Linked DNA regions of Aeoliella mucimassa. The protein of the gene in region 1 interacts with the protein of each later gene in a pairwise test. Links are inferred from orthologs where the notes say so. Each region holds a gene or a part of one and is shown on either strand. Other genes may lie near its edges.

Evidence for each region.
Region 2: the proteins of dnaE (region 1) and Pan181_RS09920 interact in binary tests that used the Escherichia coli proteins (3 or more experiments, as listed by UniProt). The link is inferred for Aeoliella mucimassa from one-to-one orthologs.
Region 3: the proteins of dnaE (region 1) and rplL interact in binary tests that used the Escherichia coli proteins (3 or more experiments, as listed by UniProt). The link is inferred for Aeoliella mucimassa from one-to-one orthologs.

Annotation. Positions count from the first base shown.
Region 1 is NZ_CP036278.1:5,247,935-5,258,957, reverse strand. What follows is about bases 4,315-8,422. They hold dnaE (DNA polymerase III subunit alpha), read right to left. Parts: upstream 8,121-8,422; coding sequence 4,515-8,120; downstream 4,315-4,514. Other genes in these bases: Pan181_RS20515 (FHA domain-containing protein), read right to left, coding at 8,284-8,422; Pan181_RS20525 (UDP-glucuronic acid decarboxylase family protein), read right to left, coding at 4,315-4,421. Outside these bases: rpsP (30S ribosomal protein S16), read right to left, coding at 1-428; Pan181_RS20540 (redoxin family protein), read right to left, coding at 697-1,302; Pan181_RS26885 (glutathione peroxidase), read right to left, coding at 1,446-2,078; Pan181_RS20530 (5-(carboxyamino)imidazole ribonucleotide synthase), read right to left, coding at 2,198-3,331; more of Pan181_RS20525, read right to left, coding at 3,444-4,314; more of Pan181_RS20515, read right to left, coding at 8,423-8,958; Pan181_RS20510 (RDD family protein), read right to left, coding at 9,345-9,929; Pan181_RS20505 (RDD family protein), read right to left, coding at 10,076-10,597; purH (bifunctional phosphoribosylaminoimidazolecarboxamide formyltransferase/IMP cyclohydrolase), read right to left, coding at 10,727-11,023. UniProt on the Escherichia coli protein: DNA polymerase III is a complex, multichain enzyme responsible for most of the replicative synthesis in bacteria. This DNA polymerase also exhibits 3' to 5' exonuclease activity. The alpha chain is the DNA polymerase catalytic subunit.
Region 2 is NZ_CP036278.1:2,456,289-2,466,034, reverse strand. What follows is about bases 6,916-9,746. They hold Pan181_RS09920 (pyridoxal phosphate-dependent aminotransferase), read right to left. Parts: upstream 8,971-9,746; coding sequence 7,861-8,970; downstream 6,916-7,860. Other genes in these bases: Pan181_RS09915 (DMT family transporter), read right to left, coding at 9,035-9,746; Pan181_RS09925 (cupin domain-containing protein), read right to left, coding at 7,320-7,823. In the rest of the region: Pan181_RS09955 (LamG-like jellyroll fold domain-containing protein), read right to left, coding at 1-1,384; Pan181_RS09950 (PEP-CTERM sorting domain-containing protein), read right to left, coding at 1,568-2,296; Pan181_RS09945 (LamG-like jellyroll fold domain-containing protein), read right to left, coding at 2,456-4,279; Pan181_RS09940 (sigma-70 family RNA polymerase sigma factor), read right to left, coding at 4,276-4,851; Pan181_RS09935 (hypothetical protein), read right to left, coding at 4,918-5,121; Pan181_RS09930 (DUF1559 domain-containing protein), read right to left, coding at 5,183-6,208. UniProt on the Escherichia coli protein: Shows aminotransferase activity with methionine and histidine as substrates, and to a lesser extent also with phenylalanine.
Region 3 is NZ_CP036278.1:5,357,246-5,366,955, reverse strand. Bases 1-2,795 are described here. They hold rplL (50S ribosomal protein L7/L12), read right to left. Parts: upstream 1,705-2,795; coding sequence 1,297-1,704; downstream 1-1,296. Other genes in these bases: rplA (50S ribosomal protein L1), read right to left, coding at 2,427-2,795; rplJ (50S ribosomal protein L10), read right to left, coding at 1,842-2,372; rpoB (DNA-directed RNA polymerase subunit beta), read right to left, coding at 1-872. In the rest of the region: more of rplA, read right to left, coding at 2,796-3,104; rplK (50S ribosomal protein L11), read right to left, coding at 3,223-3,648; transcription termination/antitermination protein NusG, read right to left, coding at 3,875-4,756; preprotein translocase subunit SecE, read right to left, coding at 4,810-5,259; tuf (elongation factor Tu), read right to left, coding at 5,500-6,699; Pan181_RS20985 (malate dehydrogenase), read right to left, coding at 7,698-8,624; Pan181_RS20980 (winged helix-turn-helix domain-containing protein), read right to left, coding at 8,693-9,046; Pan181_RS20975 (hypothetical protein), read right to left, coding at 9,256-9,561; Pan181_RS20970 (hypothetical protein), read right to left, coding at 9,696-9,710. UniProt on the Escherichia coli protein: The binding site for several of the GTPase factors involved in protein synthesis (IF-2, EF-Tu, EF-G and RF3). Is thus essential for accurate translation.

The DNA.
Region 1 (11,023 bases):
GGCTTTTCCTCAGCAGGGGCTTCGGCCGATTCTTCGCCGGGGCCTTCTTCTGCCTTGGCGGCTTCGGCGGCGGCTGCTGCCTCCTCGGCCTCAATCTCTTCTTGTGTCTTTTGCTTCACCACGGGGGCACCGCGCTCTGGAACTACCAAAGGCTGAGCCAGCTTCTCGATGGCTGCCTTGTTGGCATCGACGTGCGAACCGTTGGTACCGTACTTTTTGAGCAGCACGGCTACTTTTTCCGACGGCTGTGCGCCGACGCTCAGCCAGTAATCAACCCGTTCACAGTCGAGTTGCACGCGGGCGTCGGTGTCGCGAACCATGGGGTCATAGATGCCCAGTTCCTCCAAGACTTTACCGTCTCGAGGGGCACGCTTGTCCATGGCGCAAATGCGATAAAACGGGCGATGGGTTCGGCCCATCTGTTTCATGCGAATACGAACTGCCACTGCCGGCTCTCCGAATTGAATAATCGCTTAGTTGGGAATCGCCCATTATTGGAGAGAGCTACCCCAGTTTGCAAGGGCCTCACCCCGAGAAACTGGGGGAGTTTTCTCTCCAGACGCACGTTTCGGCAATAGTTTGGGCGGACGCTGCCGAAAACAGCGGGAATTCCGGCACTCCAGCTAAGCCGGCCGGCCCGCGCCGATTTTTCTACTCGATCGGCCGAGCGACCGATTGCACCACGCCGATGAGAGCCTAGTTGCTAGCTTCGGACTGCTTAATCAACGCGGCTACGGCTTGCTGCATCTCGCGACGAGTTGAGCTGGAGTATTCGATATCGAACCAAACTACGCTGCCCTTGGAGTCGAGCACGTAGATCCGCGGCATCCGCCCAGTGCCGAGCGCCGCGGTGGCGGTGCCATCGCCATCGAGCAGCAAAGTGCCTTCGAAGCTAGCGGCCGAAGCGGTTTGGGTTGCCTGATCCTGCGTCAGCCCAGTGGCAATCGCTACAGGGAGCACGTTGGCCATGCCAGCGCCCGGATTCAGGGCGTTATATTGCTTGTTGATATCGAACTGCAGGTCGCGGAGCATGGTTTTGGCCATCGCGCCGTCGCGGCTGAACACCCCGACCACGGTCACCTGCTGACCGAACTGCTTGACCATGGGTGCCGACTCACCACCAGCGGCAGCCGGCGGCAGCGTGACCTCTGGGAACTTATCGCCGACGCCGATCTTCACCATTTCCTGGTGTTGGTCCGAGAGCAGAACCTTCGGCACACCGCCAGCAGCGGTATCTTGCTGAGCCCAGGCGGGCGTAGTGGCAAAACAAACAGCAACAACAAGTAAGGCGTATTTCTTCACGGCACGGTGCTCCATGCGGATCGGCGAGCGGGACTATCGGTATTGTCTACCTCGCAACCGTCCTGAGTCAATCGGGCTGCAGGGTCACGCTCGCTTTCCTATTCTGCCGGTTATAGCAGTCGATAGGGCCGAATTCCCGGAGTTTACTCCTCAGTTTTCGCCGCTAAGGCCTCTTCAATGGTCTTGGTCAACTCTTCCGATTCGGGCGCGGTCTTCGAGCGATAATGGGCGATCGGCTTTCCATCGCGACCGATCACGAACTTCTCGAAGTTCCATTTGATATCGCTGCCGATGCCTGGCAATTTCTCTTCGTCGGTCAGGTACTTATAGAGGGGGCATTGGTCGTCTTCGCTCCGCTTCACGTTGACCTTGCCCAGCATGTCGAACTCGACCCCGTAGTTTGCTTCGCAGAATTGGGCGATTTGTTCGGAGGTTCCTGGCTCTTGCCCACCAAACTGATTGCAAGGCACCCCGACGATCGCCAGGCCTTGCTCGCCATACTTTTCGTGCAACGCTTGCAGGCCTTCGTACTGAGGAGTGTAGCCGCAGCGGCTGGCGACATTCACGAACAGCACCACCTTGCCTTCGTACTTCTCGGCCAAATGCACCTCTTCGCCTTCGAGCGTCTTCATCTTGAAGTCGAGCGCGGTGGGCCATTCTTTCTCAGCCTTGGCCGTTTCCGACGCTTTGTCGGGGGCAGACTCAGCAGCCTGGCTTACCATCGACGAACCAATCATCAAAACGACTCCTAGGATCATCACAACTGGCATACGCATGACATAGCTCCGGATGGTGCGAGGGCAGGGGGCGACAAAGCGGCATCAAACCGCATGCAGCAGAATTGTAGCCCCGGTTGTCGCGATTGGCGAATCGCGAAAGCCAGCCACCAGGGAGTTTAGCGAGTTACCGCAATACGAGCCTCGCGGACCAGTCGCTCCGCTTCGGCAGGCGAGTCGGCCACCGCGGTGAGATGACCCATTTTGCGACCCGGGCGGGCCGACTTTTTGCCGTACAGATGCAGTTCGACTCCCGGGAACTCGGCAATCGCTTCCCAGCGAGGTTCGCCATTGGTCCACAGATCGCCCAGCAGGTTGGCCGTGGCTGCCGGGCGCGGGGCGTTCATCTTGGCAACCGGGTGCCCGGCCACGGCCAGTGTCTGCTGGCGGAATTGGCTGACGTCGCACGCCTCGATAGTCAGGTGCCCCGAGTTGTGGGGGCGGGGGGCGATTTCGTTTACCATCACCTCGCCCGCTGCGGTTTCGAAGAACTCGACACATGCTAGACCCACCAGGTCGAGTTCCAACGCAACACTCTTGGCGGCCGCGATCGCTGCCTCGGCGGCAACCGCAGGGCTGCTCGCTGGGTAGACGCTGACGTCGAGAATGTGGTTGGCGTGAGCGTTCTCGATCGGCCCAAATGTTTCGATCCGTCCCTCGGTGTCGCGGGCGACCAGTACCGAGATTTCCCGCTCGAAGTCGATGAACTTCTCCAGCACGCATTTGTGACGCCCCAGGTAACCCCATGCCTCGACGGCCTGCTCGGGAGACTGGACGATGGTCTGCCCTTTGCCGTCATAGCCGAACTTCGTGGTTTTCAGCACCGCAGGCGTGCCGAGTTCTGCGACTGCGCGGTGCAGCTCTTCCTCACTACGCACGTTGTGGTAGGGAGTCGTGGCGATACCGGCGGCCAGCAAAAAGCCCTTCTCGCGGCTGCGATCCTGCACCGTGTACAACGCCTCGCCGCCGGGGCGGACGGGGATGTAATGCGCGGCCGCTTCGGCCGAAGCCACTGGTACATTCTCGAACTCCAGCGTGGCCGCCGAAATCGACTGGGCGTACTCGGCGATGGCCTGGAAGTCGTGGTAATCGGCTCCCGTGTGCAGCTCGGCAACCTGGGCTGCGGGGCAGTCGGCCTCGGGGCAGTAAACATGCACGCGATAGTTCAGCTCGTGCGCGGCCTCGGCAAACATCCGCCCCAGTTGTCCCCCGCCGAATACACCTAAGATCGAGTTTTCAGGGAGAGCTGGCATGTCGCGACGCGTGGGGGGGCTGGTGGGTGGCAATTGGCCGGTCGTTCGTCGATTCGGCCGCGAAAGCTAGTAGCCTATCGGCGAACGGAGTTGGCCAACAGCCCCGGTCGTTTTACACAAAGTTCGGCGTCGGCGCGCGGTAATCGTCGAGATGGATCGACTGGAACCACTCGATGGTTTTCTGCAGGCCTTCGCGAAGGGCGATTTTTGGCTCCCAGTCGAGGTGTTTCTTGGCCAGCGTGATGTCGGGCTGGCGCTGCGTGGGATCGTCGGCCGGCAGCGGCATTTGAATCATCTTCGACTTCGAGCCGGTCAGCTCGATTACCTGCTCCGCCAGTTCGCGAATGGTAAACTCGCCGGGATTGCCAATGTTTACAGGTCCAACAAAATCGTCCGGTCCGTTCATCATGCGGATGATGCCCTCGACCAGGTCGTCGCGGTAGCAGAACGAGCGAGACTGCGAACCGTCGCCAAATATGGTGATGTCCTCGCCGTTGATCGCCTGGCGAATGAAGTTCGATACCACGCGGCCATCGTAGGGGTGCATCCTCGGACCATAGGTGTTGAATATGCGTACCAGGCGGATGTTTACCCGGTTCATGCGGTGATAGTCCATGAACAAGGTCTCGGCCGCCCGCTTACCTTCGTCGTAACACGACCGCAGGCCGACGGTGTTCACCGATCCGCGATAGCTTTCCGGCTGAGGATGGACTTCGGGGTCGCCATACACTTCGCTGGTGGAAGCTTGCAGCACCTTCGCCCGGCAGCGTTTGGCCATGCCGAGCACGTTGATGGCCCCCATGACCGAAGTTTTCATCGTTTTGATGGGATTGTACTGATAATGCCCGGGAGCCGCTGGGCAGGCGAAGTTGTAGATCTCGTCGACTTCAAGAAACAGCGGGTGAGTCACGTCGTGGCGAATCAGCTCGAAGTTATGTTTGTCGAGCAGGTGGGCGACGTTGCTCTTCTGGCTGGTAAAAAAATTGTCGAGGCAGATGACGTCGTGCCCGTCAGCGACGAGCCGCTCGCACAGGTGCGAGCCCAAGAAGCCAGCCCCGCCAGTTACCAGAATTCGCTTAATTAATGACATGACACCAAAGTCCCTAGGTAATCGCCTTCGTTGGAGAATTTACGATCTTAGTTAGCGATTCGGCAATTGGCTATCGACAACCCTAGGCAAAACCTAACGGCCGTAATTACCGCGCCCCCGGCCGTTGCCGTTTTGGCCGCCAGAGGTTGGCTTCGGCGGGCTGCCGATCGGGATGACGCAGCCGCCGCCGAGCAGTTCGTCGAGTCGGCGGCGAAGCTCGGGGTCGAGGTCCACCTTCTTGCCGCTTTCGATGTGCGCGACCGCCCCATCTTCCAGGCACAGGTGAAGCTTCAAGGTCTTGTGCCCCGGGTAGCCGCGAACAATCTCGTGCAGTGGGCCAAGCATGTCCATGCCATGGCGTGCTTCATCCACCCGAACCGACAAGCCGCTGGTATATCGCTCGGCAAGCGACTCGATGGTCATCACTTCGTTCACGATCAGGTTCACTTCTTCCGCCCCCGGTCGGCGGTCGATCGCTGCCCGCACGGCGACCTTGGCATCTGGCTCCACTAGGTGGCCAAAATCGGCAAACTGCTCGGGCCACAGAATGCAGCGAACGATGCCATCGAGATCTTCCAAGTCCCACATGGCGTATTTCGACGGTTTGCCGGGCTTAGGATTCTTGGTATGCGAGAACTTGATGGCCGCGAGCATACCGCCCATCACGACTTCGCTGCGATGCTCGAGTTCGGTGACTTGCTTACTGTTGTGCGTGCAGTAGGTTCGTAGCAGCGATTCGAATTCGGCCAGCGGATGACTCGAGAGATAGAAGCCGAGTACTTCCTTCTCCATCAACAGCCGATCCTTCTCCTCCATCTCGGGGATGTCGGGCAGGTCGGCCGCGTCGGCTTTTTGCACATCCTCCTCAAGCGAATCGAACAGGCCCTTCTGGCCACTGCGGCGATCCTTCATCGCCGAAGCACCCGCTTGCAGCGCCCGATCGACAATGGCCATCAATTGCGAGCGATGCGCGCCGAGCGAATCGAAAGCACCTGCTTTCACCAACGTTTCGATCGTCGAACGGTTGCACGAACTGGGGTCGATCCGCTCGCAGAAGTCGAACAAACTGCGGAACGGGCCATCCTTTTCTCGGGCCTCGACGATGGCGTCGGCCGCTCCGCCGCCGCAACCTTTGATCGCGGACAAGCCGAACAGAATTCGGCCTTCGCGGACCGCAAAGTCGACAAACGAGCTGTTCACGTCGGGCGGAACCACCTCGATTTCCATCCGTTTGCAGTCTTCGAGATGCTCGACCAACGAGTCTTTGCTCTTGAAGTTACGGCCGGGGATGTCGCCCGATAGCAAGGCGGCCATAAACTCCACCGAGTAGTGCGCCTTAAGGTAGGCGGTCATGTACGCGATGAGCGCGTAGGCGGTGGAGTGCGACTTATTGAAGCCGTAGCCGGCGAACTTCTCGATCATGCCGAACAGTTCTTCGGCCTTTTTCTTGTCGAGCCCTTTCTCTTGGGCCCCGTTCAGGAACTCCTCGCGGAACTTCGCAATGATCGGCAGCTTCTTCTTGCTGATCGCTTTAATACATTTGTACGATTCGGACAGGCCGATTCCACCCAGGCGATTGAGAATCCGCATCACCTGTTCTTGATACACCATTACGCCATGCGTTTCATCCAGCACCTCTTCCATCACAGGGTGCGGGTACTCGGCGGGGCGGCGGCCGTGCTTCACTTCGATGTACTGGTCGACCATGCCGCCTTCGAGCGGGCCAGGTCGGTAGAGGGCCGCGGTAGCGATGATGTCGCGGAAATTGTCGGGCTTCATCCGCTGCAGAAGGTCACGAATACCGCCCGATTCGAGCTGGAAGATACCCTTGGTCTCGCCGCGGCAGAGCAAGGCGTACGACTCCCTGTCGTCGAGCGGGAACTTATAGGGATCGATGCGTTCGCCGGTTGACTCCTCGATCAGGTCGATACTGCGGGCGAGGATCGTCAGGTTGCGAAGACCGAGGAAGTCCATCTTTAGCAACCCAGCGGCTTCCACGTCGTTCATCGACCACTGGGTGATGACTTCGGTCTTGCCTTTCACGTGCTGCAGCGGCACGTATTCGTCGACCGGCTTCTTGGCGATCACCACCGCGGCCGCATGGGTACCAACGTTGCGGGCGAGGCCTTCGATCTTGCGAGCCAGATCGAGCAGCTCGCGAATCTCCGGGTCGCTTTCGTAAGCCGCTTTCAGGTCTTCGGACTGCTCGAGGGCCTTGTCGAGGCTGATGCCGAGTTGGTCGGGGATCATGGCCGTGATCTGATCGACCCGGAAGATCGGCATCGACATCGTCCGGCCGACGTCCTTGATCGCCGCCCGCGCGGCCAGAGTTCCGAACGTGCCGATCTGGGCAACGTTGGCCTCGCCGTACTTGTCTTTCACGTACTGGATGACTTCCACCCGGCGCTGCTTGCAGAAGTCGATATCGATATCAGGGGCTTCCAGCCGGCTCTCGTCGAGGAACCGCTCGAACAGCAGGTCGTATTCCAGCGGGCAGACGTGGCTGAGTTTCAGCGAGAAACAAACCAGCGAGCCCACGCCGGAACCACGAGCCGTGCATGGGATGTTGTTGTCGACCGCAAAACGCACGAAGTCCCACACGATCAAGAAGTAGTCGGGGAAGCCGAGCTTGTTGATGACTCCCAGCTCGCGGTCGACGCGGGCCATGACCTCGTCCGACAGTTCGCCGGTCGCTGGATCGTTGTTCTGCCAGCGGTGTAGCACGTCGGAGTAGCGTTCTTTAAGTCCCTTAATCACCAGCTCGCGTAGGTACTCTTCGCTCGCGCTGATGTCGGGCTCGGTGTTGCCCGGCGTGGTGAACGTGGGGAAGTACCGTTTGCCGAGTTCCAGATCGATATCGACCGAGTCGGCGATGCTTTGGCTTCGCTTGAGCGCGTCGGCGTGATCCGGTAGCGCAGCGAACATCTCCTCGGGGCTGCGGAGGAAGAACTCGTCGCCTTCCATCTTCATCCGGCCGGTGTCGGTGCGGTACTTACCGGTGTTGATGCAGAGCAGCACGTCCTGGGCTTCGGCATCCTCGCGGTTGACGTAGTGAGCGTCGCTGGTCGCGACGAGCGGAACACCCACCTTGTTGGCCAGTTCGACGGTCAGCTCCATCGCCGCTCGCTGGATGTCGACTCCGTTGTCTTGGATCTCCAGGAAGTACCGCGGGCCGAATACCCGCTCGAACCACTCGACGATTTTGCTGCCGTGGGCGAGGGCCTCGTCGGCGGTATGGCCCGAGAGCAAGGTGCGACTCAACTCGCCCGATACGCACCCGCTCAGGCAAATGATGCCGTCGCTGTGGGCTTCGAGCAATTCCTTGTCGATACGGGGCTTGTGGTAAAAGCCTTCGAGAAACGCCCGGCTCGACATTTTCACCAAGTTCTTGAAGCCGGTCTGGTTCTGGGCGAGCAACGTCAGGTGGTAGCTGGCCTCTTTGCTGCTGGAGGCTCCCCCTTTGTCGAATCGGCTGGCCGGGGCGATGTACGCCTCGTAGCCGACAATCGGGTTGATGCCTTCGTCTTTGCACGCCCGGTAAAATTCGAGCGCCCCGTACAGGTTGCCGTGGTCGGTAAGTGCTAGGCCGTTCATGCCGAGCTCTTTGGCCCGCGCAACGAGCTTTTTAATCGGGCTCGCCCCGTCTAGCAGGCTGTAGTGACTATGGCAGTGCAGGTGCACAAACGGAGGGGCGTCCATGACGATATCCGAGTGACATGAGTGAGAATCTAGATGGCGAGTCGAACCATTCTATCGCGACACACACGGATTTTCATGTCGCAGAATAGGCGGCCCGCTCACCCCATATTTTGGTGCTTGACGAGCAGTGGCTGTAGGGCGGGCCGGCAGCTAGTTTTGCCGGTTATTCGAGCTCGGGATCACCGATACCACGAAGATACTCGGCCAACAGGCCCTGCATATCGAGCAGGCCCTGCCAGCGGGTGATGGCAATTTCGACCTTCGGGCTACCGTCGGGGATCTCGACTCCCTCCAGCAGTGCACGGGTCCGCAGGTGAAGGTACTCCAGTAGCTCCGAAAGCTGGGCCGCCTGCGCGGGGCCGAGGCCCTCGGGTAGTTCCGGGGCTTTGGGAATGTGCAGCGTGCTATGCGTCTCGCCTGGGCCGTCCCAGCCGAAATCGAGGTCCGACGTGCTGACCAGCTGCTTGGCCAGTGCGCTGCTGTCGAGGTGCTCGGTGGGAACATCCCCTTCCTCGTGCAGTTGTTGCAGACGCTGGGCAATCTGATCGCGGGTGCCGTAGCGGAGGACACTCCGGCCGAGCGAGATGATGTCGCCGTATCGCAAAATCCGCAGCTGCACTTGCTCGCCGTTCACGCGGGTGCCGTTGGTGCTGTCCAGGTCGGTCAGCACGAGCATGTCCTGGTCTTCCTGGATTTTGATATGAAAACGGCTGATCCGTTCGTCGTTCAGCTGTACGGCGTTGCCTTCCTCGCGGCCGATGGTGATCGGCGTCGAGAGGCTTTCGTACTTCCTCCCACGATCGGCACCATCCAAGACGTAAAGCGAAATTTGGGCCATCGTTGAAGGCAAACAGCTAAAAATCAGGAAATGAAACAAGGCACCGGCAGCGGTTAACCTTCTATTGTAACCAGCCGTGTGATTCGCGTCAGCAGCTTGGATTCACCAAAAAATGCCTTAATATCGCTAAAATCCTCGCATCGCCGCTGGTAACGGATCTCTCTATCGGTCATTCCTCGGTGCCAGCGAGGGCGAGACTTTGGCTCGATCGACCAGGCGCCCGCCATTTTGTGCAGTGCTGCCCTTAAGATCGCTAGTCGCCGACTCGTCACACCCGCCCCCGGCGTTGCTCGGGTTCAATCGAGACGCCGTGGTACGGATTGTCGGTTCTGGCCGAGAGCCACCGCAGCGGACGATCGCGAATCGGCACTGTTGTGGTTCGCTATCTAGGTGCGGATCACGATGGTGTCGGCAAACTCATCGTGCATGCACTTGTGCGACTTGTCGAAGATCATCAACGGATCGATCAAACGCGTGACGATCGGTCCCACGACGGGGATGAGATACATCAGCGTGAATGGCAGATACCGCAACCCAACGAGTCGCCAGATGCCTGCCTGGGTGCCATTGGTCCGCACGATCTTGATGCCGAGCATCTTCTTGCCGATCGTTTGGCCTTTGGTCGCCAGCAGGTAACCGTTGATGGCCAGGAACACAGCAAAGCCGACGAACACCATGCCGATTTTGAACTCCCAGCCAGGCTGGGTAGCCTGGTACTCGCGGCGCAGTTCCGCGGTCGACTTCGACTGGAAGTCCTGGTTGCGGTAAAAGTCCCACATATTGGGATACAGCGAGTTGGCTAGCACCAAGCCTAAAACTACGTTCAAGACCCACAACAGGGCACCGTCGATCAAGGCTGCCCAGAATCGTGACTCACGCTCCGCGAAATGGCCAAACTCTGGCGCTACTTCGAGGACACCATCTACCTGCTTGGCCTGTGGCGAAGCAAACGGGTTCGCAATTGTTTCCATCAGAACTCACCGCCTAGAGAAATCTGATATCAAAATTCCTTACGTTTCGCACTCCAGTCTTATTCCCCCCGCCTGATCGGTTGACGCCGAAGCAGACCGCCGGGGGGAAGGCATGCATCACTACGGTTTATCTTAGCCAGCGATTTCTATGCTTGCACTACAATCGTATCGGCGAGATCGTCGTGCAAACACTTGCGCGATTCGCGGAAAATCATGAGCGGATTGATTATCCATGTAACGAGGAAACCTAACCAAGGTATAAGCATGATTAGCTTGAATGGTAGGTAGCGAATGCCAAACAAGCGTCCCAGGTCGGCTGGCGATCCATCGGTTCGTACGATTTTGATACCGAGCAGATTTTTGGCAACGGTCTGCCCGTTGGTTGCAAGCAGGTAGCCATTGATGGCAAGGTAAATTCCATAACCAAGGGGGACCATTCCGTACCCAAATAGCACGCTGGGTTGGTTTGCTTCAATTTCTCGTTGGATCTGAGCCTGAGTTTTGCCCTGTCGGTCCATGCTCACGAAATCCCACATCTTGGGATAGAACATAAACGTAATCGCGAAGTAAAGCGGGAACAATACTGCCAAGAGAATCATCACGTCGATGATTGCCGCTCCCAGTCGCACGCCGCGACCAGCAAGGGGAGCATGGGAGTACGGTGCCATCGGGTCCGACATATCTTCGTACGACGTCGGAGCGGCAAATGGGTTATTTGGATCTTGCACAGGAAGTCCCCCCGCTGAATATTAGCCTGCCTAGGTTACACCGACCGAAGCGGCGGTTTGCAGTATACCCTAGTGACGGAAATGGCGGCAATTCGTAAATACCATCGGCAAGCCATGTTTATTGCAGGCGGCGATCACTTGCTCGTCGTTGCGTGACCCGCCGGGCTGGATGATGGCCGTGATGCCGGCCTCGGCGGCGCGGTGAATCGAGTCGTCGAACGGGAAGAACGCGTCGCTCGCCAGCACGCTGCCAGTCACCCGGTCGCCCGCCTTGCTGATGGAGATCTCCACCGAGTCGACCCGGCTCATCTGACCCGCGCCGGCGCCGAGCAGCATCTCGTCCTTGGCGAGCACGATCGCGTTGCT
Region 2 (9,746 bases), 2.8 Mb from region 1 along the record:
GAACCATCGAACCACCGCAAATCAAAGCGACGACCAGCGCGCTGAAAATGGTGCTGCGTAGCTTCGAAGTACGGATTAGCCCCACGCACAAGGCACCAAGGCCTAGCAGAGCGATGCTACCTGGCTCAGGGACGTTAGCGCTATCGAAGAGTGACGAGAAGGGAACGCCTGGGTTATCTGCTTCCCAGGCCGATTTGAAGAGTCCGAAATCGACCGCATTGTTGATGCCATCGCCATTGAGGTCGCCCATGAGATATGCTTCTGCCTCCGAAAGGCTGGATAGATCTTGCCTGTAGCCGCTTCGATAAATGGCCCAGTCGAGTGAATCGACAGAACCGCTGACATCAAAGTCGCCCGTCTTGATCGGGTCGTTTTCGCCGTAGACTTCGCTGGTGTATTGCACCAGGATGGGAACGACTTCACCGGTGTTGGCATCCAGGTACGTAGCAACAATGTCTTGGGTATTGGTGGGAATCCAGAGTCCGGAACCGAGCGAAATGGAAGAGGTTCCGCTGCCCGTGCTAGTGGTGAGAGTGCCGGTACCCAGTGTGCCTTCGCTCAGATCGTAGGCGGTCTCAGAGAAGGGAACCCATGCATCCGGCGAAATCGAGCTATCACCGTCGGCATCGTAGTTGCCAGCGATGGGACTCCAGTTGGTGGTATTCAGAGCACCGGAAGCCGACGTGAGGCCGAGACCGGCGAACTCAATCGTGGAGTCGCTGCCATTGTCGAAAGTGATTTCACCGTTGTCGCGGTTCACAATCATGCTCAGCACGCCAGGCTCGACGCTGTCGAGGAAGCGAATCTCGGACATGCCGACCCGGTCACCACCACCGAAGGTGCCAAAGAAGTTATCGAGCACTTCCATTTGGATGAAGTTCGCATCGGCAGGAGTCGTCAATGGAACCACCGCGGGAGTGCCATACTCAGCGGGGATATCCAGCGTTTGACTGCTGGCGAACGAGGATCCACCATCGGTCGAGAAATCAAGTCGAACCTGCGAAGCGGAGTTGCCGTTGATCGCACCAAAACCGTAGCTCCAAAAAACGAAGTCGGTCAGGTTGTAGGTGCCACCGAGTTCGATGTCGAAGGTCACAACAGCGGTTGTGTCGACAAAGTAGTCACCACCACCAGGGGCGGGATCGTCGGTAACCCAGCCAGTGTCTTGGCCGGCGTTGCCGTGGGTGACCGACTCGATGTTCAAGCCCGAGGGATCGAGCGTGCCAGTTAGGCCGGCGCCGTCAATCAGGTGAATCTCTTCAGTGAAAAATTCCACACCGTTGCCGGTGTAAGTGATCCCCGTGGGGGTCACTAGCACGGCCGATGCGTGCAAGGCCATGCTGGCCAACAGGCAGGTGCTAAGGAATAAATGACGGATGGACATAGCGGGTTCTCCTGGGTCGCAGAAATGTCAATGCGATAAATACAGTTCGGTTCTTCAAAGGGAACGCTATCCGTGGTAAGCGTTCACCATTCAGTCCTTCATCGTTGCCGTGAATCGTTTATGGGAATCCTCTCCGCAATATGGTGGTCGCGCGCAGGGGTGCGCCCGGGGGGGGAGACAGTACTAGGCAGCAGTGCGGCTGCTGCGTGCAACGCCGGCGACCATCGTTGCCGCGGCCAAGGCCAGCAGGCTGAGGGTCGAGGGTTCGGGCACCACGGTTTCGCTGGCGAAGCGGACTTCGGCCAGACCAACACGATCGCCACCGCCGGTGATGCCTTGAAAGCCAAGGTAGTTGTCGGTAATCGACAGCATCGCGTAGCGGGCGGTTACGGGAGTACCAAGACTGAAAGCTTGGGCCGAGTTGACCCCTTGCAGGTCGTTGGTGTCATCCTCGTCGCCATCCCAAACGGGAAGCAGAGTGACTGTAGTCGCGGGGCCGTCAAACGACTCGCTGCCATCCGCTTCGCTATTGAAACGAAGTTCGATGGTGCGGGCATGGTTGCCAGCCGAGATGTTGGAACCGCCGGAGTTTTCATAGTTCCAGAGAATCACGGAACCGAGGGAGGTATCGCCACCGCCGGTGATGTCGAACACCAAATCGACGTCGGTGTCGCCATCGGGGAGGCTGTCGAAGAAGTCGGAGGGGAAACTACCCGGGTCGGTTGTTACAAACGAACCATCGTAAACACCACCGAACTCATGTACCGCGGTCAGAGCGGTCGCGAGCGAGTCTCCTCCGTTGACGGGGTTGATCATGCGATCGTTGTTGATCGTGTCGACCGCCGAATTGAACACATACTCTTCACTGAGAAGAGCAGAAGGTTGAACGACAGCCGCTTGCGCGTTTGTCATCCAAGCAAAGCAGGTTAGCGCAATAGCGCGGGTCATTAAGGTGTTCATTAGTCTGCAATCTCCCAAGGTGAAACACGATCAGGTGCAACGTCGTATTGTTGCTGAATCAAAGGTGAAACTAGTAATTGCCTGTTATCTGTTTTTTGGATTTTGCTGGGGTCAGCGCAATCCCGCCTGGTAGTGCATCTGAATCTCTTCGGCACTGAGTGCCCTGTCGAACACTGCTATCTCATCAATCGAACCATCCCATGATTCTTCGGGGTAAGTTTGGCCTTGGCTGGGAGGGTTTCCGCCGATTCGCACGTTGCTGCTGGGGGTGCCGATTAGTTGTGGATTCCAATTGTCCGGCACGGTTTGGTAGCCATCGTCGGTAAGCGACAATGCATTGAACTTGCAAGGCACGGGGCTGCCATCCACGAACAGGGAAGGTTTGCCCTGCGAGTCGACGGTGACTGCCACATGGTATAACTCGTTGGGACGAAGTCCGGCAAGCGAAAGACAATCGTATTGGCCGTAAAATGTGAACAAGAGTGTCATCGAAGGAAACTCGTTGCTGCCAGCAAACGCGTGACCCGCGATGCCGAAAGCGAAGCCGGAGTTTGGTTCGGAGAAACTCGAAATGATTCGGCGAGGCGTGCTGAGGTCGACGTTATCTGGCGTGACGATCCAGGATTCGATCGTGAAATCGCGCGTCAGGGCGAGTTCTCGATGCACTCCGACGTCGATTCCTTGATGGGGAACGCTAAACGAAGCCATGCGATTGCCCGCCTCGGTGCGTCGGTTCTCGACACCAAGGGCGATGCCTGGCGATAGGCCGCTTTCGTGTTCGAGTTCCCCCAGTGATTTGATGGTGGTCGAGCTCTCTGGTTCGTTGAATCGCCAGTACGCGGTCGGGCGACTCTTGAGCATGGCAAGCTCGAAGCTGGTACTAGGAACGCGGCGGATAAACACGTGGCGATCCATGGCGATCTTCTTGGAGACCTCGCCGGTGGGGTCGACCGCCCGCGCGGTGCCAGCGTGAAGCGACTCGGAAGGCAGATCGTTGCCTTCTTCTTTCTTGAGTTTCAAGGCGATTTCACCATCGAGCACGTGCACGCCGAAACCACCTTCGTTACGCATGTCGATGCCGAACTCGGTTCCGAGGTCGACGATGTTCGAGGTGCCCGCGGTCACGGTGAAGCCGATAGCCCGCTCAGGAACTTGGGCCACGAGTTTGCCCTGCAGCAGACGGATCCGTCCGGCGGAGAGCAGGTCGAGCGAGATCGGCGATTCGAGCACTACCGAAGCCCCGTCGTCGAGGTCGATCTGTGCCATCCCGTGATCGAGTCGCAGTGGGCCTGCCATGAGCCGCGAACCGACCGCGAGCGACGCATCGGCGTCGGACCATTTGGTATCGATCGAAGTGGTCAGTGTCGCGATCGTGGGAAGAGCGGGCGGTGCCTGGTCGGTTTGCGAATGGCTCACCACCTGCTGCGTTGCGGACTCTTGCGAGTGCCAGAACGCACTCACGGCCAGCAGTAGCGAAGCGGCTAGCACCGCCGCCGCAAGATAGGCGGCGCTTTGCGGAATCTCAATCGGTTTTGGTCGGTCCGGTCGGTTGCGTTCTTCTTCCTCACGACGCTTGCGTTCGGCCTCGGCCGCTTCGGCTGCTGCGCGTTCGGCCGCTTCCTTGGCTCGGCGAGCCGCTGCTTCGGCGGCTTCTTCGAGCATGATGCGAATATTGCGAGGATCCACCATCGTGAAGCAACTGTCGGGCGACTGGTCTTCGGCAAAGAAGTCGACCATGTCGTTGTGCTGCATCACCACCTGCAGGTTGGTGTGGAGCATCGAAATGCGGCTAAATTCTCGACGATGCTCTTCACTGCTCTTCAGCCAATCCACGAGCTGAGCGAAGTCGGTTTCGGTAATCGAGCCATCGAGATACGCGCTGCATAGCATCGCTGCATCGGAAGACGAATCGGAATTTCGGGAGTCGAATATCATGCATCGCCTCCTGGATGCATGGCTTCGCCGAGCTTGAATTGCACGCAGTCCTTCAAGGCTTTGCGGATGCGATGCAAGGCCACGCCTGCCGCGCCGGCGGTGGTACCAGTGGCCTGGGCGATGGCATTCGCTGACAGATCGCGTACGTAGCGGAGTTCGAGCAACTTGCGGGCGCGACGCTGCAGGGTCGAAACGCACTCGCTCAGTGCTTCCTGGGCTTCGTTGTTATCGATGTCGAGCTGCGAATAGGTATCGGCTAGTTGCGACACGAGGTCTTCGTCGAACACGCAACGGTCGCGCGAGTTCTTACGAAGGGCGACCAGAATTTTGTTGCGGGCGACACCGAGTACCCATGGCAGGAACGGCCGCGACGAGTCGTAGTCGTCGAACTTCTCGGCCACCGCAGCGGCGGTCTCCTGCAGCACGTCGTCGGCCATATGGAAATCGATCACCACCGAACGTATGTAGCCAAGCACCATCAAATGATGCTGCGACCACAACACGCTTAGCGTGCGGCGAGATTCCAGCGGTTCGACGTTGGGGGTCGAACTGTCGACCGATTTCGCGGACATGAGCAAATCAAAAGCAGGCGATAAACGAAGCAAACAGACTACAGCAGCATCACAAGCAGATAGCAATTAACCTTCTTCACGCTCGCGGTTGGCGCGATTCTGCTCCACTTCTACCGCTTCCTCCAACTGGTCACCAGTGATCGGCTCCGGTTCTTCCGAGCTGCATCCAATCTGCCCAATGCCGAGTACTGCCAGCAATAGCAGGGCAGATAGAGCATGGAATCGAGGCAGCAGGGCAGGGCGGCTGGTGGGGGAAAGCATCTTCTTCATGGAGAGACTCATTCGTTTCGAAACACGTAATATCAAATGTTCGGAAAGGGAACCAACCGGCTTACCGGCGTGGACCCGTGGTTTGTGGCTCGGGGGGCAAACCGTCGCGGGTGCCCATGTCGGTCCAGACGATTGGATCAATATCTTCGGGTACCGAGTCGACACTGCCATCGAGTTTCACCGCATTCACGACGCCAGCATGGTAGCTCGACGCGGGAGATACGATTTCCCACCAGCTATCAGGACGCCAGCAGACCGAGTTCGGCGGCAACAAGTGGTTGTACCAAGTGCGCCACATAGTGCCTTCGACCCAGGGGTAGCCGCGGAAACGCCACTCGCCCGACCATGGGACTGCAGCGGTCCGCCAGTCTTTCTCGAGGAATTGATTCTGCACGGCCGCAAGCTTGCCGCTAGGCGGAGAGCCAAACTCAAAACAGTCGGCAATCGGATCGCCAGTGCCGGTGCCCGAAGCGATGTCGGGAGCCAGGCCATTGGCTACCTCGGCAAAGGCAACGGTGTTGCTGGTGCCATCGACAACGCGGGCCAGACGTAATGGTTTGAAGGCCGGTTTACCGGCGGTGTCGTTCATGGGGCCGAACACTCCGTCCCAGCCACCGAGTCGCACCCAACTGCCAGCATTCGAGTGATAGTTGGTCCATCCCATGAAGGTCGAGCCGCTACTGCCTGACCACGAGTAGGCGTTGCCACCTTGCTGTGGATCGGAAGGGCAGAGATAGACTTCGGGTTGCACTTGGGCAATCGTCGGATTGGCACTGCTCGTATCGTAGATGAATTTATCGAACTCAATCCGGTCGTGAGTCGTACCTTGTTCCATGTAGGGAAGAATCTGGGTGTTTACCGAATAGTACAAAGACGAATCGGTTTGACCACCAGGCAAAACGCCATACGCATTTTCGTAGTTCAGCAGGGCCAGGCCCATTTGCTTCAGATTGTTTTTGCAACTGTTGCGCCGCGCGGCTTCGCGGGCGGACTGAACTGCTGGCAACAGCAATGCCACAAGGATACCGATAATGGCAATCACCACCAACAGTTCAACTAGGGTAAAACCCGAGCGAGTGCGCACCATCTTATCTTCTCCATAACGAGTGCGATGCATCAATCACAACACATATCTACGACCAGCATCGCTGATCGGCCCGCCGATACCGTGTGAACGTCACCTATCTCACCCCCCCCGAAAAAAAGTGAGGTTGCCGAAAGGTGATTGTTGTCTTGTCGCCTGAGACGACCGCCTGAAAAGGGGCCCTCATGAGTAGACATGAAGGGCTTAATAGAAGGTTTACCGCTGAGGGCGAAGTCTTACAGAGGTTTTGCCAGTTTTTTCGTTAATACTGGCAAAGTCTTTTGAAATCACTCTCTCGTATTCCTTCTTAAGGTGTTGCACTGCTTGGAGTAACGTGAAAACGAAGCTTGCTATGGAAGCTACTCTTCCTCCGACGAGATATTAGCCGATTTGACCGGCGGGTCCAAACATATTTTTGACGAAACGAATGCGAGGAACGGAATTCGATTCCAAAACCAAGTCAAAAATTTGACGGCCCCTGGCGGGTTCGGTAAACTGCGTGCACTCCCGTCGGGCACTCTGCGCTCACGCTGCGCGCCTACCCAGCTCTTTGATCATAAGCTCGGCCAAGCTGTTGTTGTCCATGCCTGTGCATGTGGTTCGGCCTGATTGTTTATGCCATCGGTCGACTTTCCGTTCAGCCAAGCCTACTGGTGTTGGCTGCAAAGTCCTCTCCTTCAGCGGGACAGGGTTCTTCTTGTGATTTGTGCACTTTTCGCTTCGAAATGGCCACCACTTCTGCTATAACAGGTGGGATACAAGTGTATAGTTAGTGCAGGCCGTTAGGTGCAATACGAAGAGGAGAACTCATGGGGGGCAAACGGATGAAGCAGAAGGTAGAGCAGCGAAGAATGGGGTGGGGCGTGCCGTCGTGTTTTGCCCCCACTTTTTGGGGCAGTGGGGCGAAACGCCAGTCGGGTGGTTTCGGCCTCTATGAAAAAACGCCTGAATTTAAAGGATCAAACGAACCTTCGTGGCCGCCGTGAAACGAGAATAAAGCCCCCACGAATCGATTTCGGGCTTTTGGGGGCATAACACAACGGACTCAGAGCCGACCGACGACGCGAACATTGGTGCCAGCCAATTCGCAAAACCGAACCGCCCGCCAGCTCGCCTAGCGTGTTAGCCGGGTGATGAGGGCTTGGTGCTGCGGAAAGAGGGCCAGCAACTCGTCGCGGGTCGGCATCTCGAAGTCGGCGAAGTCGAACCCGGGGGCTACCGTGCAGCCAGCGAGCGCGAAGCCGGTGGGGTCGAGTACCTGGGCGCCGAACCAGCTACCGGCTGGCACGATCGCCAGCGGAGCCTCGCCGGCGGTCACATCGCGACCGAGTCGCAGTTGCTCGGCGCGGCCGTCGGGGTGGATCACCTCGATCGCCAGCGGCGAGCCATCGTAAAAGTGCCACAGCTCGTCTTGGTGAATGCGGTGCAGTGCCGAGAAGTCGCCAGGGCCGAGCAAGTAGTAAATCGCGGTGCTGAACGAACGATCGCCAGTAAACCGAGAGGGGAGCGAGGTCTGTGGAACCGATTCGTCCGCGCGGTACATCTCGCGATACCAGCCACCCTCGGGGTGAGGTTGGAGGGCGAGCGAATCGATCCATTGTTGACGCGTAACAGACATGAAACCTTGAAGGAGGTGCTCGTGAGAGAATAAACGACTAACGCTTGGCCAGGTCGGTCAGCACATCGATGCCGCGCTTTACGGTCTCTTCACTCGCTGCGTACGAAATGCGGAAGTGAGTGTCGCGTGCGCTGAAGATGTTGCCCGGGATGATGAGCAGCTCGCGGGCGATGGCCTCGGCGACGAACTCGCTGCCGGTTCCCCAAGGTGCCTTGGGGAATACGTAGAATGCCCCGTCGGGTTGCGAGACCTCGTAGCCTGCCGAGCGAAGTCCGTCGAGCAGCAAGTCGCGGCGATGGCGATACGAATCGACGTACGGCTGCATGTCGACATCGAGCGCGGCCAGCATCGACCATTGCAACGGGTGCGGAGCACATACGTAGGTGTACTGCTGCAGCATCGTCATCTTGTCGATGATCTCAGCCGGCCCATGCACAAAGCCGAGCCGCCATCCGGTGACGCCGTACGTTTTGCTGAACCCATCGACCACGATCGCCTGATCGTTAAACGACGCTGGACTCACCAGCTCGTCGGAGTAACAGAACCGGCGATAGATCTCGTCGGACACGATAGCAATGTTGTGCTTGGCCGCTAGTTCGGCCAGCCCGCGGACTTCGTCCTCGGTCGCGAGCACGCCGGTCGGATTCGCCGGGCTGTTGAACAGGATGAGCTTCGTACGAGGCGTGATAGCCGCTTCGACTTTGGCCAGATCGACATGGAAGTCGGGATAGGTATCGACCTTTACCACCTTGCCACCCACCATGCCGGTGAGGGCTGGGTACATCACAAAGTAAGGATCAAAACAAATGACTTCGTCGTCGGGATCGACCATGGCCATCAGCGCGAGCACCAGCGCGCCGGAAGTACCGCTGGTCACGAGCACCCGACGATTGTCGTGCCCGTATTGCTTGTCGACATCGGCCTGCAACCGCTCGCGGAGGGCGGGGATGCCTTGGGTCAGGCTGTACCCGTTCTGGTCGTCGTTGATTGCTTGGATGGCTGCCTGCTTCACTGCATCGGGCACGGCGAAGTCCGGCTGGCCGATCGACAGGTTGATGGGATTGGCCAGCTTGGCCGCCAGGTCGAACACTTTGCGAATGCCGGAACTGTCGACGTACTGCGTGCGTTGGGCGATCCAGGGATGCATGACAAGACAACAAGGGAAAGGAGGAAAGGGAGAGCCAAAAGTCCAGTGTACTACTTCTGGATGGTTAACGACTAGTTCTCGCGGCCGACACGTAGTTCGCCTGGCTCGACTGAACCAGGGCCACCATGCAGAGGATGCCTCCCATGGCGACAAGCTGCAGGGTGCTGATCGCTTCGCCATCGCGGTAGCCCCACCCCAGGGCGACCAGCGGAATCACGTAGGTGGTCATGCCGGCGAACAGCGGCCCGCGCTCGAGAATCAGGTGAACCAACAAGCCGATGCAAGCACCGGTGCCGAGCGGGCCGAGAATCGACAACGCGAACACGGCGTGCTCCAGATCGGCAGGCGTACCTTTGGTTGGCATCGTCAGGCATTCCCAAATCGCCAGCGGAAGCAGCAACGTTCCGCCGACCGCGAGCTGAATGGAGGAAATCACCAGTGCGGGCACCTGCTGCAGTTGCTGGCGGACCAGCGTGTTGCCAATTGCGTACGACAGCGGAACCGTCACTGCGATCGGCATCAGCCATTGGGGAAAGTGGTGCGTTTCGGCATCGGCCAAGGCGATCCACACCAGCAGCACCAGACCGACGGCCACACCGATGGTTTGCTTGCCAGTGGGACGCACGCCGAGCATCGGCACCGCGGCCATGATCGTCATCAACGGCGTGAGCGGCACGAAGATCGCCAGAAAGCTGTGATCCGCTTCCTGACTGAGGATCCACGGCTGAATCACGAACGGGTAGGCGTTCGCAGTGATCGCGACAATGGTTATCCGC
Region 3 (9,710 bases), 110 kb from region 1 along the record:
GGATCCATGATCTCCACGCTCTTCACACCCGATGTGCAGATGATTTCAGCAGTATTCTTCGTGATGCGATTGCCGCATTCGACGATGATCTCGCCAGCGCGATCGCTGCCGACTGGGTAGACGATGTCGTCGACTGCAATCTTGCTTTCGATCTTAGTCGCGCTGCGACCGTCGACGATCTTTTGCTTAGCCGTCTCGAAGAACGCCCGCAGGATGTCCGAGTCGAGCGAGAACTTCGGATCCATCGCACGCAGTAGGGTAACCACCGAGAACTTACCGCTCTGGTCGATACGTACCGTGATGCTGTCTTTCTTGGTCGTGTTGACTTCGATCCAGCTACCACGTTCGGGGATCACTCGGCAGCTATAGACCTTGCGCTCACCAACTTCGACTTCACTTACGAAGTCAATACCAGGGCTGCGGTGCAGCTGACTCACAACCACCCGCTCGGCACCGTTGATGATGAATTCACCACCGCCGAGCATCACTGGCAGGTCGCCCAGGTACACTTCTTCTTCTACCGGCTCATCCCCTTTGTTCAAACGCAGCCAAATGCGGAACGGGCGGCCGTAGGTCAGGCGAAGCTGACGGCATTCGTCGGGATCGTAGCGGGGCTTGCCGAGTTCGTAATGCAGGTAATCGAGGCTAATCGACTTGTCGTAGCTCTCGATCGGGAAGATTTCCTGCAATACCGATTCGAGGCCCTCGTCCTTACGTTTCTGCGCGGGTTTGCCGCTACCAGTGTATTGAAGGAAGTTGGCGTAGCTGGCGGTCTGGATCGCGGTCAGGTCTGGGAGTTCCAGCGGATCGCGGCCGCCACCAAAAACACGGATTTCCTTGGTATCGAGACGTCGTTGCGCAGGCACAGCCATGGCGGAACTACTCCATTGGTTGGACGTAAGGGTCCGTTGATCGAACGTGAAGGGCCCGAGGCGACACGCGGGCAGATACGCCAGTCACTTCGATAAACGTACGGAAGGCCGGCTGCACCAAAGGCGCGCAGCGGCCTACTTCGCACTTCACCGAAGGGGCGATGAGGATGGACAGCAGCGGAAAGCTCATGCAATCGGCCGAAAGGGAAGGCAAGCAAGCGTGGCCAGTTAAGGTGTTATACCAGAAACCGACCACTATGGGCACTCGCGTAACTTCCACCACGCACAAAAAGCCCGCAGGCTAGGCGGTGTGGGTAGGTTGGGGTGGCGAAATTCGCGCACCCCTTACCTTGCCACGCGAAACGGCATCCAGCGACACTCACGCGTACCTGCACCATGAAGGGGCAGGGAACACGATTGAGTGCTACTTGATGGAGACCGTAGCGCCAGCTGCTTCCAAAGCTTCCTTGAGCTTCTCGGCATCTTCTTTCGAGATACCTTCCTTGACCTTGCTGGGGCAGCCTTCGACCATTTCTTTGGCTTCCTTCAGACCCAGGCCAGTCGCGGTGCGGACTTCCTTGATGACGCCGATCTTCTTGTCGCCGAAGCCTTCGAGCACGACGTCGAATTCGGTCTTCTCTTCCGCAGCGGCAGGACCGCCTTCGGCGGGAGCAGCCATCATCACGGCACCACCACCCGAAGCGGGCTCAATACCATGAACGTCCTTCAGGTAATCGCTAAGTTCCTTCGCCTCTTTGAGGGTCAGGCCAATAATCTTCTCTCCGAGGTCCTTGGTGGTTTCGGAGTATTCGGCAACTGCTTCGTCGCTCATGGTTACGGTTCCCTTTCTCGCTGGATCGGCCGCGGGCGGGCCTTGTCAATTGACGGTGTCGGTATTCGCGGGGCTTGGCAATCGCTACTCAGGCTGCACCAAAGACCTTGCGAGTTGATTTTAGTGTTGATTCGAATCTATTCTGCGGCGTCTTCTTTTTCGCTGATCTGCTTGATCTGGCTGGCAAGGTTAGCACCACCAGCAAGCATTTGACCAGACAGCGTCGCACCCGGCGATAGAATTTGACCCATCAGAATGCTGAGCTGTTCTGTGCGGCTTGGCCACTTGCTGACTTGCTTGACCTCTTCGGGCGAGATCTTGGTTCCGTCCATTACACCGCCTTTGGCGGTGAACTTCTCGAACTCTTTGTTGGACGAGAGCTTGGTGACTTCCTTGGCCAGCGAAACGATGTCTTCTGCACCCCACACCACAGCAGTGGTGCCAGCAGTTCCATCGAACGCAGGGCTTAGGGTCGTGCCCTCAGCAGCCCGGCGAGCCAGGCTGTTCTTAACCACAAGCAGGTGAATATTCTTTTCACGCAGTTGCCGGCGGAGCGCCACGGTGTCGTTGGCTTCGAGCGAGGCCACATCCACCAACAGGGCGTCGGTCACGCCATCCCAACGAGACTTTAGCTCGTTGGTAATCATGTTTTTTACAAGCTTACTCATGACAGTCGGGGGGGTCAGGGGTTGGTGATCAGCCAGGCTGCTCACCCTGTTGAATTAAATGGCTACGCAAACGCTCGGGCTCATGGTCGCACTCAGGTGCACGCTCTTCACGTAAACACCCTTCACAGCAGAAGGTTTCATGCTGATGATGCGATCGATGAACGCCTGGATGTTCTCGTTAAGCTTGTCCGAGTCGAAGCTCAGCTTGCCAACGATTGCGTGGATGTTGCCACCCTTGTCGTTACGGAACTCAACCTTACCCGCCTTATATTCTTCGACGGTCTTGGCTACATCGGGGGTCACGGTGCCCGCACGAGGCGAAGGCATCAACCCGCGAGGGCCGAGCACGCGGCCGAGAGGACCAACTACTTTCATCATGTCGGGAGCTGCGATACAGACGTCGAAATCGGTCCAGCCGCCGAGGATCTTCTTGGCCAGCTCTTCGTCGCCTACTTCATCGGCTCCGGCTGCGGTAGCTGCTTCAGCTTGAGGGCCTTTGGCAAACACGACCACTCGTTGGTCTTTGCCAATGCCGTTGGGCAGTACGATCGAGCCACGGACGATTTGATCGGCCTGAGTGTGATCGACACCCAGACGCATGGCGACTTCCACCGATTGGTCGAACTTGGTGGCGTCGTAACCTTTGAGGGTTTCGATGGCTTCGGCCAGAGGAACCGGGTTCTTCGGCTTCTTGGCAGTCGATGCCTTGAGACGCTTGGTGAGTTTTGGCATGATGCTTCCCCCTTTCGCGGAAGAAGTGTGGTTCAAACCGCCGTCTCGATGGTGAGCCGGCGTCCCACGTTTGGTTATGCTTGGTAAAAACGCGTGTACTGGTGGATTTCAGGCGATGTTAGCCTTCGACCACGATGCCCATGCTGCGGGCGGTGCCGGCAATCATTCGCACGGCGTGCTCCAGATCGCGGGCGTTGAGGTCTTGCATCTTGGTGGTGGCGATTTCTTCCAGCTGAGCGGTCGAAACTTTGCCAACCTTGGTCTTATTCGGCACACCCGAGCCCTTCGCTAGGCCGGCTGCTTTCTTGAGCAAAACTGCCGCGGGGGGGCTTTTGGTGATGAAGTCGAAGCTGCGGTCGTTGTAGACCGTGACCACCACCGGAATCATCATTCCGTTTGCTTCTTTGGTGGCATCGTTAAACGCTTGGACAAACTGGCCTAGATTAATGCCGTGCTTACCGAGCGCAGTACCGACAGGAGGAGCAGGTGTTGCCTGCCCACCGGGAATTTGGAATGCTGCTTTGCCAACAACTTGCTTCGCCATGACCTAGTCGCTCGAGCGCTTAAAGGTGAGGAATATCGACCATTGCCGAGCCCTGTTTTCTACCCGCTTAGCTGGGAAAAGAAAAGTAGGGGGGCATAGATTTTTGTAATTTCTTTGTCCGCTTTGGCGAAAATGGCACGAAAGTAGTGCCCAGGTTGCCAAATCGGAAAAAGTGCTAGCATGGCGAGAGGATTCAGCGGGCCCGCCGAGTGGGGGAGTGCGGCGATTACAGGCCTTCGACCTGCCAGTACTCCAGTTCCACCGGGGTGGGGCGACCGAAAATGCTCAGCATCACGGTAACACGGCCGTGTGTTTCGTCGATGCTGCTCACCTCGCCTTCGAAGTTCTCGAAGTTGCCTTCCATGACCTTGACCTTGTCGCCAGGGCTGAACTTGATATCCAGCTTGGGAGCTTCCTCGGCCTCTTCCACTTCGGTTTGCTGGAATTTAGCGACTTCGTGGGGATCCATCGGAGCAGGCTTGCCGCCGGCGCCGGTGAAATCGCCGATTCCCGAAGTCTCGCGAATCGCAAACCAGGTATCGTCGTTCACGTGCATTTCCACGGCAATGTAGCCAGGCCAAAGCTTGCGTTCGACGATTTTCTTCTTGCCACCTTTGAATTCGGTGACATTCTCCGTGGGTACTTTCACCTCTCCGAAGTAACGGTTCAGTCCTTCGATGGCAATCTTGCGACGAAGGGCGTCGGCAATGGAGCGTTCGCGGTTGCTTTGAACCTTTAGGATGTACCACTTCAGGTCGATGTCTTCTTCCTCGGGAACATCGATTTCGATGGGGCCGGAGGGAGTGACTTCGGGCTCGGAGTCGTCGACTAGTGCTTCCAGCTCTTCAAGGGTCGGCTCGCCGTCGGCCGGTTGGTTGCCGGTTTCGGTTGCCAGTTCCTCGGCAGCTTCTTCCAGGGCTTCGGTGGCAGCACCTTCGTCGGCCGAGGTATCGGCGACTTCCTTCATTTGCCCGGAGACATTTGCCTCCAGGGCCTCGGCGTCGCCGGAAGCGAGCGGGGTTGCATCTTCAGCTGGATCTCCAGCCACTGGTTCCGCGGCCGAATCGCCGGACGTCAATTCTTCCTGTTTTTCGACGTCGTCGTTCACAGTCAAACCCCAAACGGGAGGTGTAGAGAGATAGATATGCGAGTTGCGTTAGACTACTTGGCCAGCTCGGTAGCGGCGTCAACCGTGTCTTTCTTGATCAGGCCTTCTGCTCCGGCCTTCAATGCTTGAAGGATGAAGTCGAAGCTGAAGAGCAGGATCGCCAGCAGGAAGATCACTGCTATCACCACAATCGTGGCGTTGATCAACTCGCGTCGTTTGGGCCAGGCGACTTTGTTCATTTCGGCTTCGACCGAAATGAGAAAGTCGGCAAACTGGGGCATCTGAATCAGGCGAAAGCATGCCCAGACACCTGCCAGAAGCAGCCCAAAGGGTAGTAGGTACCGAACGGGCTGGCTGTCGATCGATTGCAGTTCGCCGGAAAGCGACCAGCAACCCAAAGCAACAATGATAGCGCAGGCCGCAAAGGTTAGCTGACGGACAACGCGCCCTTGGGTACGTTTATAGAGATTGAACTTAAACAGTTCTTGCAGGTAGGCACCCACCGACGACTCCCGCCAAGTGACCAATGCCGCTTGCGGTCCGACCGGCCATCGGCCAGATTCCGCTCCCGGCAGCTAACAAAAATAAATGGCAGGGGCGGTGGGACTCGAACTCACAACCCCTGGTTTTGGAAACCAGTGCTCTGCCAATTGAGCTACGCCCCTAAATGAAATCGCATCTACGGATAGGGTGAATGGCGGGTGGCCGTAGAGCCACCCGCCATTCGGTATCCGATTTTATAACTACTCGAGGATCTTGGTGACCACGCCGGAACCGACGGTCTTGCCACCTTCGCGGATAGCGAAGCGAACGCCGTCTTCCATAGCGATTGGCTTGGAGAGCTCGACGCTCAGGCGAGCGTTGTCGCCGGGCATGCACATTTCGGCGTCACCAACCAGGTTGGCGGTACCGGTCACGTCGGTGGTGCGGAAGTAGAACTGAGGACGGTAACCGCTGAAGAACGGAGTGTGACGTCCGCCTTCTTCCTTGCTCAGCACGTAAACTTCACCCTCGAACTTGGTGTGCGGAGTGATCGAACCCGGCTTGGCCAGAACCTGACCGCGTTGGATATCTTCACGCTTTACACCACGCAGAAGGCAACCAACGTTGTGGCCAGCTTCGGCGGATTCCATGGTCTTGTTGAACGCTTCGACACCGGTGCAGGTGGTCTTGGTAGCGCCTTCTTGCAGACCAATGATTTCGACTTCGTCGCCAACCTTGATCACGCCCTTTTCGACACGACCGGTGGCCACGGTACCACGACCTTCGATCGAGAAGACGTCTTCGATGGCCATCAGGAATGGCTTGTCGACTTCGCGGGTGGGCTCGTCGATGTACGTGTCGATGGCATCCATCAGCTCGCTGATGCACTTCGAGGCTTCGGGGTCCGAAGGGTTCTCGTAGGCAGCCTTGGAGTTGCCCTTGATCACTGGCACGTCGTCGCCGGGGAAGTCGTACTTGTCCAGCAGTTCGCGGACTTCGATTTCGACCAGTTCCAGCAGCTCTTCGTCGTCGACGAGGTCGCACTTGTTCAAGTACACCACCACCTTGGGCACACCAACTTGACGGGCGAGCAGGATGTGCTCACGAGTCTGGGGCATCGGTCCATCCGGAGCCGATACAACCAGAATCGCACCGTCCATCTGGGCGGCACCGGTGATCATGTTCTTGATAAAGTCGGCGTGGCCCGGGCAGTCGATGTGGGCGTAGTGACGGTTGGCAGTCTCGTATTCAACGTGAGCTGCGGCGATGGTAACCGTCTTGGTTTCGTCACGCACGGTACCGCCCTTGGCGATATCGGCATACGACTTGGCCTTGGCCAGACCCTTGGCGGCCTGCACAGCGACAATAGCGCCGGTAGTGGTGGTTTTGCCGTGGTCGATGTGACCGATGGTGCCGACGTTCACGTGCGGCTTGGTACTAGTAAAGGTATCCTTGGCCATTTTTGTCCCTAACTCAAATACCTGGGAAACACTGAAGGTGAAACAATTAAGGTAACCGGTAAGTCACCACTCGAAAAGCTGCTGACGCGACTCGAACGCGTGACCTCGTCCTTACCAAGGACGTGCTCTACCAACTGAGCTACAGCAGCATTTGTTTCGGTGGTGGACTCTTAGCTTTCGGCGCTGCTTACATCATAAAGCTGTAAGGCGTGAGCCGATAGCCGACAGCCCCCATCAAAGCGGGTGAAGGGAATCGAACCCTCGTCTTTAGCTTGGAAGGCTATTGCTCTACCATTGAGCTACACCCGCAAGCAGGGGTGACTACATTCGAGATCACTTGTGGAGAGTCATTCGACTGACTTTCCACAACTGTTAGTTTCTCGAAGTTTGTCGCTTTCGCTAGTGGGAGGTGTAGGATTCGAACCTACGAAGGCATGAGCCAACAGATTTACAGTCTGTCCCGTTTGACCGCTTCGGTAACCTCCCGAATGGGAAACTTCGGTTCTTCTGCGAGCCCATCGCTTAGTCGCTTATGCTGCTTGCTAGCAGCCCCCGCACGGTATTGGTGCTGGTTTTGCCGGCGTTTTTGCAAAAGCGGACGCTGGAGTCGCTGGAACTTGGTTTCTGATTGCATTCCCGGAAGTCTGCAATCGCTTCGGCCGCACGTTGCCGCGGCAACTAGCCGAAGCCCCACCAGAGAGCTAGCGGAGGGACTTGAACCCACAACCTGCGGTTTACAAAACCGCTGCTCTGCCAATTGAGCTACGCTAGCGCGCTGATCGCGTCCAGTCAGACGCAACCGACCCGCGATATCGTGCGAATCGCTTAATATACAGTCGACACCAACAGCCGCAAGGGTGGTTCGGGGGGTGCACTTACGAAAAGTGCGTCTCGTCCCGATTGGTGTACCCCGTAAGGTCGAGCGATCCGACCAGGTGACTTGCCAGGAGTGTTTGTGGAATTAGTTGCCTGTGGAGCGGGTTAAGCTCGAAAAGACTCTAGTTTTCCACTGGTTCCGGCGATGTCTCGCGTATGGCTTCCAGGGTGCGAGCGACGCTTTGCCCGCAGGTAAGCCACTGCTGGTATTCCTGTTCCGAGAATTTCGGCTGTAAACGCCGGGTGACGCCAGTTCTTCCGACGATGCACGGCAATGCCAGGCAAAGTGGGGGGAATTCGTCCCCTAGGTTCACCTGGGTCGAAACCGGCATCGTTTGCAGTCGGTCGCCCGCGATACTGCGGATGATAAGCTGCAGGGCCTCGCTAATCGCATAGCAGGTATGCCCTTTAAGGCGAAAAACGTCGGTGCCCGACGAGCGAGCCGCCTCGATCATGCTTTGCGGGATATCCGCAGGATCGAGGGTCACGCCTCCTACGGAGGCCCCGCTTTGCCATAGGAACTGCGAATCACCATGTTCGCCGAGTACGTAGGCCCGCACGTCGTCGGGGTGGACCGATAGATGCTCGGATAGCGACAGACGGAACCGGCAGCTGTCGATAATCGTGCCTGCCCCCATCACTCGGCTGGGTGGGAAACCGGATAGCTCAATAGTGTATTGGGTGAGGGCTTCCACCGGGTTGGTGGCCACAATCAGCACAGCTGCGGGGTTTTGCTCAGCAAGCAGCGGAACGACTTGGCGGAACAGGGCCGCGTTGTCGGCGGCCATCGCGTTACGGTCGAGTTGGATCTGGGGGACCGCCAGGGTGAGAACGATGATGTCCGCGTTGCGGCAATCCTCGACCCGCCCGTAGGTAATAAGCGGGGGATCGTCGAAAAAGCTGCTGGCGTGGCGCAGATCGAGCGTTTCGCCCTGCAGTCGGCCTTGATTTCGGCCAACCAGCATCAATTCGCTGGCTGTTTCAAGATTCAGCAGCGAGTAAGCGAGCGCCGCTCCCACGTGGCCAACGCCGACAATCGCAATTTTCATCGCTAGTTTCCTTCGCTGGGGCCGCATGCTGGTGGATAGCTGCGGCTGGCCATCGAGTCAGACAGACATTAGCGGAGGGCGATTTTTACCACCCGACCCGAGGCGACGAAATCGAGCTTGCCTTCGCGAGCCAGCCAGCCGACTGCGGCAATCACCGTGTCGCCAGGAGCATCGACCAGCTTTTTGAGCGACGTGGCCGTCTGTGGGCCTTGCTCGGCGAGGGCTTTCCACACATCGCCGGCGGTGTGCCCAATGTGGTCGCTGGTCATCAGCACCACGGGTTTGGCTTTGCTGGCGGCGGCCTTTTTCTTGGGGGCAGCCTTTTTGGGGGCTGGGGTCGGCTTCGCAGCAGCGGCTGGCGTTTCAGCGGGGGCTGGTTTGGCGGCAGGGGTGGTCTTCGAGGCAGCGGTTTTCTTGGCCATGGCGGGTGGCTCCTCTGGCGGGTGGCACTTGGCAACGGATCGACAGATAACAGCGCGGCTTGCGCTAACACGCGAGCCGCGCTTGTATGTTTTTGTTTGCCCGACCGGGGAATGCAAGCCGGTGGTCGGGGCAATCCGCCTAGAATGAAATGTGGGAAGCTGGCCCGCTGACAGCGTTACAACGCCTGATAGCAGGGCGAATCGGAGGCTTAGGCCTCTTCGATGGCTTCCTTCACGGGCTGCACGAAGTGGGGCGATTTGCCCGAGGCGCTGAGTTCTTCGGCCTTCTTTTCGGCTTCTTTCTTCTGATTGAAGTCGTACAGGGCGACCCGGCGGAGCGACTGGTTGAACACGCCCCAGAAGGCCTTCAGGCGGACTTCTTTGGCGGCCTTCGCGCGGCTCTTACGCTTGGCCTTTTTCTTGACCTTCTTTGTGGTGCCGTCTGCTGCCTCGGCTGCCTCAGCGGCTTCGGCTTCGGCTCGCAGTTCTTTGCGATTTATGACTTTACGCGCCATGGCAATTGCTTTCGATGCACGGTAGTTGGGGGGTGGGCTGCAATCTGTCGATTTTAGCGAGCATCGGCCGAGATGCCTACCGACCCTGTTGGGTGCCGGCGACAAATTATTCGCTGTTTTTGTTTGCCAAGTCGCTACAGCTTGATGCC